DNA from 3 places in the Streptomyces sp. NPDC002446 genome. Region 2 is predicted to be linked to each of the others. Evidence: riboswitches for the same ligand, from Rfam matches in the RefSeq annotation. Region 2 holds a riboswitch; each other region holds the start of a gene.
What was found. Region 2 has a riboswitch for cobalamin ahead of ACWD6P_RS29220 (cobalamin biosynthesis protein). Riboswitches for the same ligand answer to the same signal wherever they lie in the genome.

Region 1: another riboswitch for cobalamin. It lies ahead of ACWD6P_RS19080 (prenyltransferase/squalene oxidase repeat-containing protein); the one in region 2 lies ahead of ACWD6P_RS29220 (cobalamin biosynthesis protein).
Region 3: another riboswitch for cobalamin. It lies ahead of ACWD6P_RS23880 (ribonucleoside-diphosphate reductase subunit alpha); the one in region 2 lies ahead of ACWD6P_RS29220 (cobalamin biosynthesis protein).

The regions. Positions count from the first base shown of each region.
Region 1 covers NZ_JBSFYC010000031.1:10,644-16,992, forward strand. Annotated here, with positions in the region: gene ACWD6P_RS19070 (energy-coupling factor transporter transmembrane component T) at 1-910, opposite strand, end outside; gene ACWD6P_RS19075 (SCO2322 family protein) at 883-1,620, opposite strand; gene ACWD6P_RS19080 (prenyltransferase/squalene oxidase repeat-containing protein) at 1,665-2,972, opposite strand; cobalamin riboswitch at 3,140-3,287, opposite strand; gene ACWD6P_RS19085 (MBL fold metallo-hydrolase) at 3,377-4,492, opposite strand; gene ACWD6P_RS19090 (aldehyde dehydrogenase) at 4,840-6,327, shown strand; gene ACWD6P_RS19095 (ferredoxin) at 6,327-6,349, shown strand, end outside.
Region 2 covers NZ_JBSFYC010000066.1:32,320-38,668, reverse strand. Annotated here, with positions in the region: gene ACWD6P_RS29235 (extracellular solute-binding protein) at 1-1,039, opposite strand, end outside; gene ACWD6P_RS29230 (caspase family protein) at 1,036-3,666, opposite strand; gene ACWD6P_RS29225 (hypothetical protein) at 3,672-4,112, opposite strand; cobalamin riboswitch at 4,317-4,466, shown strand; gene ACWD6P_RS29220 (cobalamin biosynthesis protein) at 4,596-5,558, shown strand; gene ACWD6P_RS29215 (cobyric acid synthase) at 5,555-6,349, shown strand, end outside.
Region 3 covers NZ_JBSFYC010000045.1:7,767-14,115, forward strand. Annotated here, with positions in the region: gene mctP (monocarboxylate uptake permease MctP) at 1-677, shown strand, start outside; gene ACWD6P_RS23870 (Uma2 family endonuclease) at 687-1,310, opposite strand; gene ACWD6P_RS23875 (GNAT family N-acetyltransferase) at 1,416-1,919, shown strand; cobalamin riboswitch at 2,046-2,196, shown strand; gene ACWD6P_RS23880 (ribonucleoside-diphosphate reductase subunit alpha) at 2,358-4,799, shown strand; gene ACWD6P_RS23885 (ribonucleotide-diphosphate reductase subunit beta) at 4,799-5,848, shown strand; gene ACWD6P_RS23890 (transglycosylase domain-containing protein) at 6,002-6,349, shown strand, end outside.

The DNA.
Region 1 (6,349 bases), on a different contig from region 2:
AGCGTTCGGGCCGGTAGCGGGTGCGCAGGGACCGGCGCCCGCCGAGCCACAGTCCGGCCAGGGCCGCGGCCAGCCCGGCGAGGAGCAGCGGCAGCCCGTAGCCGGCCCCGGTGTCGCCGAGCAGGCCGTAGGTGCCGGCGCAGATGCCGAGCAGACCGCCGAGGGTGAGGGCGGAGGTGGTGTGCCGTACGGCGCGCGGTACGCGCGCGCTGCGGCCGTAGCCGCGGGCGTCCATGGCCGAGGCCAGTGCCACCGAGCGCTCCAGCGCGCCCTCCAGCACCGGCAGGCCGACCTGGAGCAGTGCCTTGACGCCGCGGTCGGGCCGGCCGCGCAGCCGTCGGGCGGCGCGCAGCCGCTGGACGTCGGCGACCAGGTTCGGTGCGAAGGTCATGGCGACGACGACCGCCACGCCCGCCTCGTACAGCGCACCGGGCAGCGACTTCAGCAGCCGCGACGGGTTGGCCAGCGCGTTGGCGGCGCCGATGCAGATGAGGAGGGTGGCCAGCTTCAGCCCGTCGTAGAGCGCGAAGACCATGCCCTCCGCCGTGACCCGGCCGCCGATGCGGACGCCCTTCGCCCAGTCGGGCAGCGGTACTTCGGGCAGTGTCACCAGGGTGTGCGTCCCCGGGATGGGCGAGCCGAGCACGAAGGCGAAGACCAGCCGGATGGCGATCACGACCAGGCCGAGCCTGACGAACGCGCCGTGCGAGCGGGCCCAGGGCGCGTCCGTACGGCGTGCCGCGACGACATAGCCGGCCACTCCCACCAGCAGCCCGAGCAGCAACGGGTTGGTGGTACGGGAGGCCGCGGTGGCCAGGCCGAGCGCCCACAGCCACCAGGCGCCGGCGTGCAGCGCGGTGGTACGGGTCGCCTGCGGGGCGCTCATCCGCGCCGGCGGCGGGCCTGCCATACGGCCGCCGCGCCCAGTACGACGACGGCGCCGCCACCGACGAGCAGCCCGGCGGACGGCCCGCCGTCACCGGAGCCCGCGCTGCCCCCGTCGGCACCCCGCTCGCCGTTCCCTGCCGCGCCCGAAGCCGACGAGCCGGCGGAACCGGCGCCCTTCGACGCGTCCGCCCCCTTCGACCCGTCCTGCTCGCCCGACCCCTCCGAGCCGCTGAGCTGGTCCGCGCACCCCGACTTCGGGTATCCGGCGATGGCGCACAGCAGCGCGTTGGAGTCATAGCGCAGCGGCCGGGCGACCGCGGCCAGCGCCTCGCCCGCCGAGGCGTCCTCGGACACCTGGGCGCACTCCGTGCGGGCCTTCGGCGGCCGATCGCCGCGGGGCGCTTCGGCGGCGGTGCCGAAGTCGATGACGATGCCGATCCGCTTGCGGCCCTCCTTGGCGGGCGTATCGCGGCAGATCGCGTCGAAGTCGGCGGCCGCGCGCGGCTTGCCGGCCGCGGCGGAGTCGGCGCTGACGGTGAAGCGGAACCCCTCGACCGCGCCGTCCGCGGGCCGCGCGGTGCCCGGCCCCTGGGTGGCGTACGCCCAGGAGCCGCCGCTCTTGCCGTCCCAGAAGGACCAGTAGCGGTACTCCTGCGCCTGGGCCGGCCCGGCGGTCAGCCCGGTGACCGTGCCGGCCAGCAGCAGCGTGCCGGCGACCCTGCCCCACCGCATGAGTCGGCTACGCCGCATCAGCCGAATCCGCCGCATGCGCCCCATCAGAGCTCGTTCTTCTTCTTACGGCCGCTCAGCAGGAAGCCGATGCCGGCGCCGACGGCCAGCCCGACGCCGATGACCCACCACACGCTGATGCCGCCGTCGGTCTCCTCGGCGTCCTTGGTGTGCTCCGCCGACGGCTTCGCGGTACCGGCCGGCTTGGGCCCCGTCTTGTTCAGCGCGGCCACCAGGTCGGTGCCCCCGAAGGAGCGCGGGTCGGTGCCGGTGGCGTGCGCGGCGAGCACCAGCTGGGCGTAGGCGGCGGGGCCGCTCTGCTCGGCCCAGTCCGCCGCGTTCTTCTCCAGCCACTGCAGCGGCTTGTGGGCCGCGGCGCCGTGCGCCCCGGCCGCCAGCGCCACCACGGCATCGGCGGTGTTTCCGACATCGGGCTGCTTCTCCTGGCCCGGCATCGCGGAGAGCAGATGCTGCCCGTTCGCCTCCAGCTGGGCGACGAGGTAGGCGGCGCCGCCGTCCGCGGCCTGCTGCGGCTCGGCGGCCTTCGGCTGCTTGCTGTCCTTGCAGGTCAGCGGCTTGACGGGGGTGTCCGCACCCTTGTCGGCCGGCGCCACGACAAAGCCCTTGCCCAGTGCGCCGGTCACGGCGGCCGCGGTGGCGTCCGCGTTCGGCGCCGCGCCCTTGAGCTGGAAGGTGAACGCACCGCGCTCGCCCTCCTTCGGGGCGCAGCCCAGCTGGAAGGTGAGCAGCGCCTCGTAGGGGGTCTTGCCGCCCTTCTTCGAGGTGACCGACTCCGGCTTCTCACCGGCCGCCGTGAGCGCGCCGATGACGACGGAGGTGGAGTTGGCGTCGCTGGCCGAGCCGGCCATCGAGCTCCAGCCACCGTCCTCGTTCTGCACCGACTTCAGCCAGCTCACGGCCTTCTTGACGGTCTCGCCGTGCCCGCCGAGCGCGGCCAGCGCCTGTACGGCGGCGGCCGTCTGGTTGGTGTCCCGCATCGCCTTGGCATCGCAGGGCTTGGCCGGCTCGGCGCGGAAGGCGGTGAACGAGCCGTCCGCACACTGCTGGCCGACCAGCCAGTCCACGGCCGAGGCCGCCGGCCGTACACCGACCGTGTCCTGCGCCAGCAGCGCGAGCGACTGCCGCCACACACCGTCGTACTGCGGGTCCTTGGTGCCGTAGAGCCCGTCGGGCAGCTTCTTGGGGGACGCCGACGGGCCGGCCGCGGGGGTCGCGAACGCGGCCGGGGCCGCGGCCGCGCCCAGCACCGCCGCGGCCGCCAGCGCCATGGCGGCGCGGCGCGCCACCAAGGCGACGGAGTGCGTCGAAGGGGCCTGGGGAGCCATGGGGGCCATCGGGTCGGTGCCTCTCGGGTCGGGTCGCGGCGGTGGTACGCAGCCGCGCTCGGCCGACCGCCGGACGCCGATCCTGCGATCGGGCGCGGTGGCACCGGGCTCAGCTCCGTATACCTCGACGGTGCCGCGCACCGGCCGTCCGCAGCGGCGGCGGTTCCGGTGGCGGGAGCCTTGGTCGTGCCCCACCGGGTGCTCCGGCTCGTACGGCCGTCGGCGTGCTGCCTGGACGGCCGTCCTCACGGTTGCGGGTCAGCGCCGGATTTCCACCGGCTTCCCCCGATCGGGTACGGATGAAGTTGTCCCGGACACCTTAACCGGCGCCCGGCCCGGGCTCGCCCGCGCGTACGGACGGGGGAGGCGGCAGGCGCCCTGCGCGGCCCGTGTGCCGCGCGCCCCCCGGCGCGTCACACCGCCTGGTAGGCCGCCGGGTCGGAGCCCGGTACCCGCTCCGCAACCCCCCGCTTCACCAGGTGGCGCAGATGCGCCTCGGCCTCCGAGAGGGCGATGTTCCGGGAGGCGTAGGGGATCCGTTCCCAGGGGCGGTTCCACTCCATGGCCACGGCGAGCTGCCAGGGGGTGAGCGGTTCGCGGAGCAGTGCTCTCAGTCCGGAGAGCCGCTCTTCGTGGTGAGCGATGAGCTCGCGTACGCGTGCGCCCGCGTCGCTGAAGGCGTGCTGGTGGGCGGGGAGCACCTCGGCGGGGGCGAGCCGGCCGATGCGTTCGAGGGAGGCGAGGTAGTCGCCCAGGGGGTCGGTCTCCGTGGCGTCGTCCGGGTCCTCGTACAGGCCGATGTGCGGGGTGATGCCGGGCAGGAGGTGGTCGCCGGAGAAGAGCCGCCCGAAGCCGCGAGCCCGCCCGCCCGGCCGCCCCTCCTCCGCCGGACGGTTCTCGCCCGCCGGCCGCTCCTCCTCCGCCGGACGGCGACCCGCTCCCGGATGCCTCTCCTCCAGGTGGAGGCACACATGCCCCGGCGTGTGCCCCGGCGTCCAGATGGCGCGCAGCCGGCGCCCCGGCAGGTCGATCAGCTCACCGGGGTCGATCCCACGGTCCGGCAGCGCGGCCCGTTGGCCGGGCACTCCGCGGCCGCCCCCGTTGGCGCGCGCCTCCCGGAGCGGCGCCAGATGGTCCTCCGGTGCGCCCGCCGCCGTCAGCTTGGCGATCAGATAGTCGAGCCACTGGCCCCGCTCGGCCTCGCGGGTGCGCCGGACCACGGCGGTGTCCGCCGCGTGCATCGCGACCCAGGCGCCGGAGGCCTCCCGAACCGCGGCGGAGAGGCCGTGGTGGTCGGGGTGATGGTGGGTGATCACGACGCCGTGGAGGTCGGTGACGGCGAAGCCGCAGGCGGCGACCCCGGCGACCAGGGTGTCCCAGGAGTCCGGGTCGTCCCAGCCGGTGTCGATGAGCACCGGTCCGCGGTCGGTCTCCAGGAGGTGGACGAGGGTGTGGCCGAGCGGGTTGTCCGGGATGGGGACGGCGATGCTCCACACTCCGCCCCGGTGGTCGGTCACCTGCGTGGTCATCCCGGTCCCCTCTCGGTGCGGCCAACACCCGGCGCCTCTCGGCGCGGCAGACCCGGCGCCTCCCGCCTCCCCTCACTATAACTAGAACTCGTTTCAAAGAGCCCTGAAGTCGCCTGCGCCGAACCGTTGTTGGGATTCCGTCCGCGCCGTGGACTCCTCCAGGTGGAACTGGTATCAGTTCCTGATGCGATGGCTCACCTGACGCAGCATCAGCACGCCGCGGCACCGGCACCCCGCACCCGCACCCGCACCGGCACCCCGCACCAGTACTCGGCATCAGAACCCCGCGTCAGGCGTCAGCGCGTACGTACCTCGGACAGGCGGCCCACCCGCAGGAGGCGGCAGCGATGAGCGACCTCGTCGAGCACGGAAAGCTCTACATAGGCGGAGAGTTGGTCGATCCGGCCGGCCGGGACACGATCGAGGTCATCTCGCCGCACACCGAACGGGTCATCGGCCGGGTCCCGCGCGCCTCGCGGGCCGATGTGGACCGCGCGGTGGCCGCGGCCCGTACGTCCTTCGAGTCCGGCGTGTGGGCGAACGCCCCGCTGGCGGACCGGATCGCGGTGGTGACCCGTATCAAGGACGCCTTCGCCGCGCGCAGCGAGGAGATCGCCCGGGTCATCAGCTCCGAGAACGGCACCCCCTACACCTCGGGCGTCATGGTGCAGTCGCTGGCCTCGGTGCTGGCGTGGGACGCGGCGCTGACCGTGGCCCGCGGTCTCGGAGCGGCCGGGGGCCGTCCCGCGGAAGACGGCAGCCCCTTCGAGGAGCGGCGGGCCGGTGTGCTGGGGCCGATCCTCGTACGGCGGGAGCCGGTCGGGGTGGTCGCGGCCGTGGTGCCGTGGAACGTCCCGCAGTTCACCGCCGCCGCCAAGCTCGCGCCGGCCCTGCTGGCGGGCTGCTCGGCGGTGCTGAAGGTGTCGCCGGAGACGCCCCTGGACGCGTATCTCCTCGCCGAGATCGCGACCGAGGCCGGGCTGCCGGAGGGTGTGCTGTCGATCCTGCCGGCGGACCGCGAGGTCAGTGAGTACCTGGTCGGGCACCCGGGCGTGGACAAGGTGTCGTTCACCGGCTCCGTGGCGGCGGGCAGGCGCGTCATGGAGGTCGCGGCCCGCAACCTCAGCCGCGTCACCCTGGAGCTGGGCGGCAAGTCCGCGGCGGTGATCCTGCCGGACGCGGATCTGGACGCGGCGGTGGCCGGCATCGTGCCGTTCGCCTGGATGATCAACGGTCAGGCCTGTGTGGCCCAGACCCGGATCCTCGCACCGCGCAGCCACTACGACGAGATCGCCGAACGGTTCACCGCGGCGGCGTCCTCGCTCACCGTCGGCGACCCGCTGGATCCGGCCACCGAAGTGGGCCCGCTGGTCGCCCGCCGCCAGCAGCAGCGCTCGCTGGACTACATCGCGCTCGGCCAGCAGGAAGGCGCCAAGGTCCTCACCGGCGGCGGCCGGCCCAGGGACCGGGCCACGGGCTGGTATGTCGAGCCGACCCTCTTCGGCGAGGTCGCCAACTCCATGCGGATCGCCCGCGAGGAGATCTTCGGCCCGGTCATCTGTCTGCTCCCGTACGACGACGAGGAGCAGGCGGTACGGATCGCCAACGACTCCGACTACGGGCTCTCCGGCTCGGTGTGGACGGCGGACGTCGACCACGGCGTCGACATCGCACGGCGGGTGCGCACCGGTACGTACTCGGTGAACACCTTCAGCATCGACATGCTCGGCCCGTTCGGCGGCTACAAGAACTCCGGCATCGGGCGGGAGTTCGGCCCCGAGGGCTTCGGTGAATACCTGGAGCACAAGATGATCCATCTGCCGGCGGGTGCCTGATGGCGGACCGCTGGCGGGTGGA
Region 2 (6,349 bases):
GCTCGCCGCCCGGACCGGTCAGCGCCTCGATCAGGGCCCGTGCCCCGGCCGGCCGCCGGCTGCCCGCGGAGATCGCCAGATTCTGCCCGCCCAGGACGGACATCCGCCTGCCGTCGGTGGGGCGGGCCGGCAGCTCGGCCACCGCGAACTGCTTGCCGGGGATGAGCTTCTCGGCGACCGAGGCGTACTCCACCGGCCAGTTGCGCATGAACAGGGCGCGGCCGTCGGCGAACCAGCGGCGGCTGTCGGTCTCGTCCATCGCCGTGGCCTCGTGCGGCATGATCGAGTCGAGCCGGTCCTTGACGTCGGCGACGCCCTGCTGGAGCGCGCCGACCTGCTCGCCCTTGGTGAAGCTGGTGGCGTCCGGGTCGCCGCCGTTGGCCCAGGCGGACTCCAGGGTGTTGACCGTCAGCCCCTCGTAGGGCCGCAGCTGGGCGACCATGCCGTACATCTTCCGGTCCGCGGTGTCCTTGCCGTCGCGGGCGAGGCGGCGGTTGTAGGCGGCCGCCACCTGGGCGGCCACGTTCTTCAGCTCGCCCCAGTTGGACGGCGGCTGGTCATAGCCGTAGTCCTGGAGGATGTCCTTGCGGTAGTAGAGCAGGCCGGCGTCGGTGTTGAAGGGAACGCCCCAGATCCGGCCGTCGTGCTCGACGGTCTTGACGACGCTGTCGAGGAAGTCGCCGTCCAGGGCCGTGCCCCAGGGGCGGATGACGCCCGCCTCGGCGAACTCCGCGGTCCAGGCCACATCGAGGTTGAGCACGTCGTAGCCGCTGTTGCCGGACTGGCCCGCGGCCAGCAGCTGGCTGCGCTGGCCGTCGGCGGTGTCGGGGAGCTTGACGATCCGCACCGTGCGGCCGGTGCGCCGTTCGAAGTCCCGGATGAGGTCCTGGCGGACGCCCGTGGTGCTCAGGTCGCTGCCGGTGGCGAAGACGATCGGGCCCTTCTCGGGGCCGGGCCCGGGCTGCGTCGTACAGGCGCCGGCCGCCGCCAGCGTCAGGCACAGCAGGGCGGCGGGCAGCGCGGCGCGCGGCGTTCTCAACGGTCCTCCTTGCCCGCGGTCCCGATGGAGGCGACCAGCCCGGCCAGCAGATCGGGGGCCTGCGGACCGCCGGGCACACACTGCCCCCCGGACGTGCCGGCCAGCCCCTGGAGGGTGAAGGTGTCGCAGCCGGCCCGGCCCAGCACCAGCGTCAGGACCGGCACCGCGGGCTTCTTCTTCAGCAGCGCGGCCAGGGTCTGCTCCACGCCCGCCGCGCGCCCCGGGCCGCCGTCGTCCTCGTCCAGGATCAGCACGATGGCCCGGTTGCCGCCGTCCGGCTTCTTCATCTCCCGTACGGCGGCGGTCAGCGCCTCCTCCATCGCGGCGCCGTGGTCGACGAGCTCGGCGGTGCCCCGTTTCGCGATCCGGTCCAGCACGGCCTTGCCGGGCGCGGCGTCGGCGGTGCCGAGCGGTACGGCCCGGCGCACCGCTTCGGGATCGCCGGGGTGCGCACGGTCCGGGAAGGTCCACAGGCCGTAGGTGTGGCGGTCGCCGACCATCTCCAGGACCCGGCCGGCCGCGCCGAGGGCGACCGGGAGCCTGCCGCCGTCGGCCATCGAGGTGGAGGTGTCCATCAGGATCAGCAGCCGGCTGGAGCGCTGCGCCTTGTCGTAGCCGTCCAGCACCCGGGCGACCTGGTCGGCGCCGGCCGTGAAGGGGATGACGGGGGCGGCGAGGTCGGTGTTGGCGCGGCTGCTGCGCAGCGGGGAGTCCCCGGCGGGCGCGGGCTGCTCGCCGTCCTTGCCCGGCACCGCGCGGTAGCCGTGTGCGGTCAGCGTGCGCCGGCCGCCGTCCGGGGCGCGCAGCCAGCCGGCGAAGCGGTCGGCGGCGGCCCGCCGGGGGGTGGCGTCCTCGGCGCCCTGCCAGTCGACCCGGATCAGCGGGTGGTCGAGGGCGGGGACGCCCCGGGGGTAGTAGGCGGCGTAGCGGTCACCGGGGGCCGGCGCGGCGGCCAGGGCGGGACAACTGCCGAGGGCATGGCCGAGGTTGAAGTCGGCGAGGGACTTCTCGGAGACCAGCGGCGCCGAGCGGGCGGCCCGGCCGGCGGCGGGGCGCAGCGAGCACAGCAGCTCGGTGCTGCCCGCGTACTGGCTGCCCGGGGCGGCGAGCCGCTGCTCGGCGCCCTCGGCGAGGGCCGGGTCCGGGGCACCGGACGCGTCGATGTGCGAGCCGTCGTTGGCGAGGTAGAGGCCGATGGTGTGCAGCAGCCCGGTGCCGGAGAGCACCGGACTGGGGCGCAGCAGCCTGAGGTCGCGGTGCGCGCTGTCGGTGCCGGTGAGCAGCTCCTGCCAGGAGGCGCCCACGGGTTCGACGTCGTCCAGCCGTTTGCCGGCCGGGATGCCGACGACCAGCGGACTGTAGGCCACCGGGCCGGTGTTGTGCAGGGCCGCCGGGGATCCGTGCGACGGCATGCCGCGGCGGGCCTGTTCGTAGTCGGCGGTGGATTCGGGGATCCACACATCGGGCTGCGGCCCCGGACGGTGGAGGGGGTCGGTGCCGGGGGAGTCATGCGGTGGCGGGCCGGTGCCCCCGGCCTGGCCCTGCCAGCGGTCGGCGGCGGCGAAGCCCTGGTCGACCTGGTCCTTGGCGGCGGAGTAGACGGTGATCTGGGCGCGCCGGCAGCCGCCGGGCAGATCGCTCTCGCCCTGCAGGGGGCGGGTGTTGAGCTCGGACATCTCATAGCGGAAGGCGGCCTGGCGCAGGGCGGGTTCGGCCTCCGGGGCGGTGAGCAGCCGCAGTTCGAGGGCCGGCGGGCAGTCCGGCAGCGGGCGCACCGCGTTCAGGGTGACCAGTACGCCGGCGGTGAGTGCGAGGACGGTGCCCAGCGCGAGCAGGAGCCGCAGCCGGCGCCGGATGTGCTGGTTGAACCAGCGGCGCAGCCGGACCCGCGGCGGCGTCGGCAGCCGGGCCTCGGGGGTGGCGAAGGACAGGATGACGTCGTCGACGGTGTTCTGCTTCGCGGAGCGGGGCTCCCAGACGTCGCCCATCGGGGTCCGCTCGCCGGCGAGCCGGGTGCGCAGCTCCCGCAGGAGGTCCTCGAAGGTGACGAAACGCCTGCCGGGGATGCCGTGTTCGAGGATCTGCACCATGGCGCGGGTGAAGAGGGTGCCGCCGGCCGGCTCCTCGCCGCTGAAGATGCGGCGGTTGGGCTGGGCGGCCATCAGCAGCGACACGGGTTTGCGCAGGGAGTGGAAGGCCCCGTCGGCGTTGCCGGCGTAGCAGCACTCCAGGACGATCACGATGCGCTCGGCCCGCGCGTGGTCCAGGCAGGAGAGCACCGCGTCCTGCCAGGAGACGGTGGTGTGGCTCTGCCGGGGCACCGAGGCGCCGACCATCAGCTGCAGATCGCCGCCGTCGCTGCCGACCCGGCCGTGGCCGGAGAAGTGCACCAGCAGCAGACCGCGCGCCTCGTCGGCGGCGGTCTTGAGCGCCTGCGCCACCTCCCACGGCTCCACGGGGCGGCAGACGGTGACCTCGTCGGCGGTGAACAGATCGGTGCCGGTCAGCGCGCGCCGGAGCTCGGGGGCGTTGTCCTCCACCGCCGGCAGACCGCTCAGCGCCGCATAGTCGTGGACACCGATGAGCACCGCGCGGTTGATCTTTCCCCGCGCGTCGTATTCGACCATCCGGGTCAGCCCTCGCCGGTGCTGCCGCCCTCATGCGCCGGGCTGCCGGGATCCGGGCGTTCGGTGTCGCCGACCGCGTGCAGCTCGCCGCCCGTGCCGACGTCGACGGCGGGCACCTCGCCCTCGGCCCGCTCCTCCTTGCGGCGCCGCAGCCACTCCCGCAGGGCGATGCCGAGGCCCTTGGCGGCCTCGGCGGCGACCGCACCCACGATCACCAGGATCAGGTCGTCCACGCCCACGGCCATGTCGGCCGGGCCGGGTGCGGCGGCCGGGTCCGTGCCGTCCGCCTCGTGCGCGGGCCGCGGCCGCTGCTCCCACGCGTGTTCCCGACGGGTCAGCCAGGGTTCGCGCTCCAGCCACGCGCGGAGGTCGTCGATGTCCTGCTGCGGATTGTTCGTCCCCGTGATCCTGATGCGGATCTCGTGATGACCGGCGCTCTCCGGCATCCCCCAGCCCCCTTCCGGCGGCCCCTTCGCCGCCGTGCACCCGATAGTGACGTGGGATCAGGTGCGGGGGCAACCGTCTGTGACGCCGTTGCCACCCTGTGGCGTGTGCCACAGCCCCTGCCACGGGGCAGCGTCGCAGGTCAAGGGTGAGTTGACGGGCATTCGCGGGGCGTGGTGGACTGCCGGAGCCAATCGGCGACAGATGAGGAAGTCCGGTGAGAATCCGGCGCGGTCCCGCCACTGTCACCGGGGAGCGTTCCTCCAGCGAAGGCCACGGTCCGCCTCGTGTACGCCGCACCGCGTACACAGGACTGGAAGGCCGGAGGCCACGCCGATCCGGGAGCCAGGAGACTCTTGTCGCCGTCACGTCGAGCCAGGGCGCGGACCCTGAGTGAGGACATACCGCCATGCCCGGCCGCCGTTCGAGAGCCCCACTTCCCGCTGCCGCAGGGCCCCTTCGAGGCCTGACGGCGGGCTGACCCGATGCGCGGCGAACACGCGGGATATGCGTGCGGCGCGGTCCTCGGCTTCCTCGGCGATCTGATCGCGGCGGATCCGCGGCGCGGCCATCCGGTGGCCGCGTTCGGCCGGGCCGCGGGCGCCGTGGAACGCCGGCTGTGGCGCGACCACCGCGGGTACGGTGCGGCGCACGCCGTGCTGTGCGCGGGCGGTGCGGCCGCCGGTGCCGCGCTGGTCCAGCGCGCCGTGGGAGGCCACCGCGGCGCCCGGGTCGCGCTGACCGCGGCGACGGTCTGGGCCGTGCTGGGCGGCACCTCGCTGGGCCGCGAGGCACGGGCCGTCGGCGGTGCGCTCGCGGCGGCGGATCTGGACGTGGCGCGGGAGCGGCTGCCGCATCTGTGCGGTCGCGATCCCCAGGCGCTGGACGGCGGGCAGATGGCCCGCGCGGTGGTGGAGTCGGTCGCCGAGAACACCTCGGACGCGGTGGTGGGCGCCCTGGTGTGGGGCGCGTTGGGCGGTGTGCCCGGTCTCGTGGCGTTCCGCGCCGTCAACACCCTGGACGCGATGGTGGGTCACAAGTCGCCGCGCCACCGCCGCTTCGGCTGGGCCTCGGCCCGGCTCGACGACCTCGCCGGCTGGCCCGGCTCCCGGCTGACCGCCGCACTGACCGTGCTCGCCGGTCCCGACCGGCGCGGCGCGCTGCGGGCCTGGCGGGCGGACGGCGGTGCGCACCCGAGCCCCAACGCGGGCCCGGTGGAGGCGTCGTTCGCGGGTGCTCTGGGCGTACGGCTGGGCGGCACGCTGGCGTACGGCGGGCGGGTCGAGCACCGCCCGGTGCTCAACGGCGGGGCACGGCCGGTCGCGGTGGACGACATCGAGCGGGCGGTGCGGCTCTCGCGCCGGGTGAGTGTGCTGGCGCTGGCGACGACGGTGGCGGGGCGGCTGGCGGTGGGCGCGCTGCGGCGCGGGATCGGGAGGCAACGGTGAGCGGGCGGTTGGCGGGGTCCGGCGGGGGCGTCGGCGGTGGTCTGCTGGTGGCGGGTACGACGTCCGACGCCGGCAAGAGCGTGGTGACGGCGGGGATCTGCCGCTGGCTGGTCCGGCAGGGCGTCAAGGTGGCGCCGTTCAAGGCGCAGAACATGTCGCTGAACTCGTTCGTCACGCGCGAGGGCGCGGAGATCGGCCGGGCCCAGGCGATGCAGGCCGCCGCGGCGCGGATGGAGCCGACCGCGCTGATGAACCCCGTCCTGCTCAAGCCGGGCGGCGACCGCAGCAGTCAGGTGGTGCTGCTGGGCAAGCCGGTCGGTGAGCTCAGTGCCCGCGGCTACCACGCCGGGCGCCAGGAGCAGTTGCTGGGTACCGTCACCGACTGCCTGGCCGAGCTGCGGCGGACGCACGACGCGGTGATCTGCGAGGGCGCCGGCAGCCCCGCCGAGATCAATCTGCGGCGCACCGACATCGTGAACATGGGCATCGCCAGGGCAGCCCGGATCCCGGTCGTCGTGGTCGGGGACATCGACCGCGGCGGGGTGTTCGCCTCCTTCTTCGGCACCACCGCACTGCTGTCGAAGGAGGACCAGGCGCTGGTCGCGGGGTACCTCGTCAACAAGTTCCGGGGCGATGTGACGCTGCTGGAGCCGGGGCTGGAGATGCTGCGCGGCCTCACCGGCCGGCCGGCGCTGGGCGTCCTGCCGTTCGCGCACGGGCTCGGCATCGACGAGGAGGACGGCCTGCGGGTGTCGCTGCGCGGCGCGGTGCGCGAGAGCGTGGTGGCGCCC
Region 3 (6,349 bases), on a different contig from region 2:
GCAACCCGCAGCTGGCCATCCCCCAGCTGTTCGAGGACATGTTCCCGAGCTGGTTCTCCGGCGTCGCCTTCGCCGCGATCGGCATCGGCGCACTCGTCCCGGCGGCGATCATGTCCATCGCCGCGGCCAACCTCTTCACCCGCAACGTCTACAAGGACTTCCTCAAGCGGGACGCCACGCCCGAGCAGGAGCACAAGGTCGCCAAGCTCGTCTCCCTGCTGGTCAAGGTCGGCGCCCTGGTCTTCGTCCTCACCATGGACAAGACCGTCGCGATCAACTTCCAGCTGCTGGGCGGCATCTGGATCCTGCAGACCATGCCGTCCCTGGTGGGCGGCCTGTTCACCCGCTGGTTCCACCGCTGGGCGCTGCTGGCCGGCTGGGCGGTCGGCATGCTCTACGGCACGCTCGCGGCCTACGGCGTCGCCAGCCCGACCCAGAAGCACTTCGGCGGATCGTCCGCCGAGATCCCCGGCATCGGCGAGATCGGCTACATCGGCCTGACCGCCTTCGTCCTGAACGTCGTGGTGACGGTGGTGCTCACCTTCGCCCTGAAGGCCGCCAAGGCCCCTGAGGGCGTCGACGAGACCAGCCCCGCCGACTACACCGCGGACGCCGGCGACAAGGGCGTCTCGGCCGATCTGCCACCGGCTACGGCGGGGGCACCGGCGGGGCACTGAGGCGCCGGATCACGCTCGGCTGCGGGCCGCCGCATCCCTCCGGGGTGCGGCGGCCCAGTCTTTGAGCGGCTCCGTTTCCAGAGTGATGTCCACGGGGGCGGGCAGGTGAAGCGCCTTGCCGAACGCGACGGTGAGGACGTCCTCGTAGCGGGAGGCATCCGGCTCGCTGTGCAGCGTGAGCTGACGTTCTTCCCGCTCGATCAGCAGATACAGCGGGATGCCGGCCTCCGCATAGGCACGGGGCTTCTGCACCCGGGCACGGTGGTCGGCTCCGGGGTCGTACGAGGTGATCTCGACGACCATCAACGCCGGTTCAGGATCCACCCATTCCCCTTGGCCCACGAAAGCCCCGCTGTGCGCGAGCAGACCGTCCGGGCAGGCGCGTCCATCGCGGCCGGACTGCACCTTCAGGCCCTGGGAGGCCGAGAGCCAGAGTTCGGGCCGACGCCGCAGGAAGAGGCGGGTAAGCCACGCGATGATCCGTCCGTGGTTCCCGTCGGGTCCGGCTTTGCTGCTGACCATTTCCTCGATGAGCTCCAGCCTCGGACGCTCGTCCGCGCGAGCGAGTATCCGAGCGGCCTCTTCGAAGTACTCGGTGAGCGTGCGGTAGGGCCGGTCGGCGGAATCGGTCATGAGACCTTCTCCTTTCGCTGCCGAGCTGAGCTGGGGCGTGCTCCCGACGATAGCGAGGGCCACTGACACCCACCCCGCCATCAACCCACCCCCACACTGGACCCCATGGACATCACGATCAGGCCCGTGCGCCAGGCGGAGTTCGGTGTGGTCGGCGAGTTGCTGGTGGCGGTCTATCTGGCCGATGGGCTGCTGGTGGCCGGGGAGGGCGACACGTACGCGGCGAAGCTGCGGGAGGTGGCCGAGCGGGCGGAGCAGGCGGATGTGCTGGTGGCCGTGGAGGGGCCGGGCGAGCGGGTGGTGGGGACGGTCACCTTCAGCGCGTACGGGAGTCCGTACGCGGAGCTGGCGCGGCCCGGGGAGGGGGAGTTCCGGATGCTGGCGGTGGCGTCCGAGGGGCGCGGGCGGGGAGTCGGGGAGGCGTTGGTGGCGGCATGTCTGGAGCGGGCGCGGGTGCTCGGGCTGCACGGCATGGTGCTGTCCAGTCCGCGCCATGTGCGGCCCGCGCACCGGCTCTACCGGCGGCTGGGGTTCGAGCGCGCCGAGGAGCGGGACTGGGAGCCCGTACCGGGCGTCATGCTCTGGGCGTTCGCCCGGGAATTGGCCTGAAGGGCGCGCCGGGCCCGGCCCCGGAGCCGTTCCGGGCCCGGCCGCACCCCCTGGCGCTTCGCACACGTGTCGGAGTGGTATGAGGCGGCGACACAAGATGTGGGGGTGCGTACGGGGTGCGGCACAAGATGTATGCTCGTCCTCGCTGTCGCCGCAGGGGAATCCGGTGGGAATCCGGAACTGTCCCGCAACGGTGTAGGAGCGCGCCCAGTGGCCTGATGACGGCTCTGCCGCGCGCCCGTGAAGTCCGAGGACCTGCCGACGGTACGCCCGCACCGCCATCGGTGCGGACGTCGATACGTCCGGGCCCCGAGGGCTGGGCCGGTGGACGCCGCGCGGTGTGCCCGCGCACCCCATTCCGTCACGGGGTGCCGCATGCGCGCGTGCGCCCGTCGCGCCCCGCCCCTCCGGCCCCCGCCGAGTGAGGGAGAGCATCACGTGACCATCGCGCCAACGGAACCCGCGTCAGACGCCGAGGTCGTGCAGCCTGCGGTGACCACGCCTGCCGCCCCCGTCGGCGGGCCGGGCGAGGACGGGCAGGACGGTCCGGGCGTTGCGCTGCTGCGCACCCTGACCGCGCTGACCGAGGACCTGACCGCGACCGACCCCGGCAAGGTGGCCGCCGCCGCCCTGCGCGGCAGGTACGAGGGCGCAGGCGGGGCCGAACTGCGGTCGCTGGCCATCGACGCCGCGGCCGGCCTGATCGGTGACGAGCCGCAGTACTCCAAGCTCGCCGCGCGGCTGCTCACCCTCGCGATCTCGGAGGAGGCGGCCGAACAGGGGGCGGTCGCCTTCTCCGCCTCCATCGAGGTCGGCCACCGCGAGGGGCTGATCGCCGACGAGACCGCGGAGTTCGTACGGGCCCACGCCGCCCGGCTGGACGCGCTGGTCGACAAGGCGCTCGCCGACGGTGCCGACGACCGCTTCGGATACTTCGGGCTGCGCACCCTGCACTCGCGCTACCTGCTGCGGCACCCCACCACCCGTCAGGTCATCGAGACGCCCCAGCACTTCCTGCTGCGGGTGGCCTGCGGCCTGGCCGAGGACCACTCGGAGCGCGCCCTGGACGACGTCGCCGAGCTGTACCGCCTGACCAGCTCGCTGTCGTACCTCCCCTCCTCCCCCACCCTCTTCAACTCCGGCACCCGCCACCCGCAGATGTCGTCCTGCTATCTGCTGGACTCCCCGCTGGACGAGCTGGACTCGATCTACGACCGGTACCACCAGGTGGCCCGGCTGTCCAAGCACGCCGGCGGCATCGGCCTGTCGTACTCCCGCATCCGCGCCCGCGGTTCGCTGATCCGCGGCACCAACGGGCACTCCAACGGCATCGTGCCGTTCCTGCGCACCCTGGACGCCTCGGTCGCGGCCGTGAACCAGGGCGGCCGGCGCAAGGGCGCCGCCTGTGTCTACCTGGAGACCTGGCATGCGGACATCGAGGAGTTCCTGGAGCTGCGCGACAACACCGGTGAGGAGGCCCGCCGCACCCACAACCTGAACATCGCGCACTGGATCCCGGACGAGTTCATGCGCCGGGTGGAGGCGGACGCCGACTGGTCGCTGTTCTCCCCCTCGGACGTCCCGGAGCTGGTGGACCTGTGGGGCGACGAGTTCGACGCCGCGTACCGCAAGGCCGAGGCGGACGGCCGGGCGCTCAAGCAGATCCCGGCCCGGGTGCTGTACTCCCGGATGATGCGCACCCTGGCGCAGACCGGCAACGGCTGGATGACGTTCAAGGACGCCGCCAACCGCACCGCCAACCAGACCGCCGAGCCCGGCAAGGTCGTGCACTCCTCCAACCTGTGCACCGAGATCCTGGAGGTGACCGACGACGGGGAGACCGCGGTCTGCAACCTGGGGTCGGTCAACCTCGCCGCGCACCTGGGTGCGGACGGCACGATGGACTGGGAGCGGCTGGACGCCACGGTCCGTACCGCCGTCACCTTCCTCGACCGCGTCGTGGACATCAACTTCTACCCGACCGAGCAGGCCGGGGCCTCCAACTCCCGCTGGCGCCCGGTCGGTCTGGGCCTGATGGGCCTGCAGGACGTCTTCTTCCGGCTGCGGCTGCCCTTCGACTCGCCCGAGGCGCGGGAGCTGTCGACCCGGATCTCCGAGCGGATCATGCTCGCCGCGTACGAGGCGTCCGCCGACCTCGCCGAGCGGCACGGCCCGCACCCGGCCTGGTCCGCGACCCGCACCGCCCGCGGTGTGCTGCACCCGGACCACTACCCGAACGCCGAGCCCCGCTGGGCGGACCGCTGGGCGGCGCTGCGCACCCGTATCGCCACGACCGGAATGCGCAACTCGCTCCTGCTGGCCATCGCGCCGACCGCGACCATCGCCTCGATCGCGGGCGTGTACGAGTGCATCGAGCCGCAGGTCTCCAACCTCTTCAAGCGCGAGACCCTGTCGGGCGAGTTCCTGCAGGTCAACGCGTATCTGATCGAGGAGCTCAAGGCGCTTGGGCTGTGGGACGCACGGACCCGTGACGCGCTGCGCGAGGCGAACGGCTCGGTGCAGGACGTCAGCTGGATCCCCGAGGAGGTCCGGGCGCTGTACCGCACCGCCTGGGAGATCCCGCAGCGTGCGCTGATCGACATGGCCGCGGCCCGTACGCCCTACCTCGACCAGAGCCAGTCGCTGAACCTCTTCATGGCGTCGCCGACCATCGGCAAGCTCAGCTCGATGTACGCCTACGCCTGGAAGCGCGGCATCAAGACGACGTACTACCTGCGCTCCCGCCCGGCGACCCGGATCGCCCAGTCGGCCCGCGGCACCGCGGCCGCCGCTCCCGTACCCGTCCCGCAGCAGGCCACCGACCCCGAGGCGGTCGCCTGCTCCCTGGAAAACCCCGAGTCCTGCGAGGCCTGCCAGTAATGACCACCGAGACCAACGCTTCGGCGACGCACACGGCCACCACCGGCACCAAGAACCTCCTGGACCCGGGATTCGAGCTGACGCTGCGCCCGATGCGCTACCCGGACTTCTACGACCGCTACCGCGACGCGATCAAGAACACCTGGACCGTGGAGGAGGTCGACCTCCACTCCGACGTCGCCGACCTCGCCAAGCTCTCGCCGGGTGAGCAGCACATGATCGGCCGGCTGGTCGCGTTCTTCGCGACCGGTGACTCGATCGTCGCCAACAACCTCGTGCTGACGCTCTACAAGCACATCAACTCCCCCGAGGCGCGGCTGTACCTGAGCCGTCAGCTGTTCGAGGAGGCGGTGCACGTCCAGTTCTATCTGACGCTGCTGGACACCTACCTCCCCGACCCGGACGACCGGGCCGCCGCCTTCGCGGCCGTGGAGAACATCCCGTCCATCCGGGAGAAGGCCGAGTTCTGCTTCAAGTGGATGGACTCGGTCGAGAGCATCGACCGGCTGGAGTCCAAGGCCGACCGGCGCCGCTTCCTGCTGAACCTGATCTGCTTCGCGGCCTGCATCGAGGGGCTGTTCTTCTACGGCGCGTTCGCGTACGTCTACTGGTTCCGCTCGCGCGGTCTGCTGCACGGGCTGGCCACCGGCACCAACTGGGTCTTCCGCGACGAGTCCATGCACATGGAGTTCGCGTTCTCGGTGGTGGACACGGTCCGCGAGGAGGAGCCCGACCTCTTCGACGACAAGCTGGAGCAGCAGGTCACCGAGATGCTCAAGGAGGCCGTCGAGGCCGAGCTGCAGTTCGGCCGCGATCTGTGCGGTGACGGCCTGCCGGGCATGAACACCGAGTCGATGCGCGAGTACCTCCAGTGCGTGGCCGACCAGCGGCTGCAGCGCCTGGGCTTCCCGCCTGTCTACGGCTCGGAGAACCCGTTCTCCTTCATGGAGCTGCAGAACGTCCAGGAGCTGACCAACTTCTTCGAGCGGCGGGCCTCGGCCTACCAGGTCGCCGTCGAGGGCTCGGTCTCCTTCGACGACGACTTCTGAGCCGAAGAGGCCGAAGAGACCCAAGAGACCGGCACACGTCGCGGGCCCGCTCGTTTCCCGGGCCCGCGACACCCGGTATGCCCTGGCCACCGGCGTATATGAGCGTTCTGTTACCTCGGCAACCGGAGTCGTGGCCACCACATCTTTGTGGATATGAAGGGCACGAAGGGGCGTCGTCGGTTCATCGACTATCCGCGCCAGGGTCGGGAGGGGCCGCGCCGCTGGCTGCCGTCATGGCGGCTGTGGCTCGGCACCCTCTCGTCCGGCGTTCTCTGCCTGGCGGGGCTGTTCGCCGTCGTCTACGCGAAGATCGACATCCCGAACGAGAACGAGCTCGCCGGGCAGGAGGCCACCGTCTACTACTGGGCGGACGGCAGCCAGATGGTCAGCGTGGGCGCCGTCAACCGGCAGAACGTCACCCTCGACATGGTGCCCGACTCCGTCGAGAACTCCGTGATAGCCGCGGAGAACGCCACCTTCTACACGGACCCCGGCGTCTCC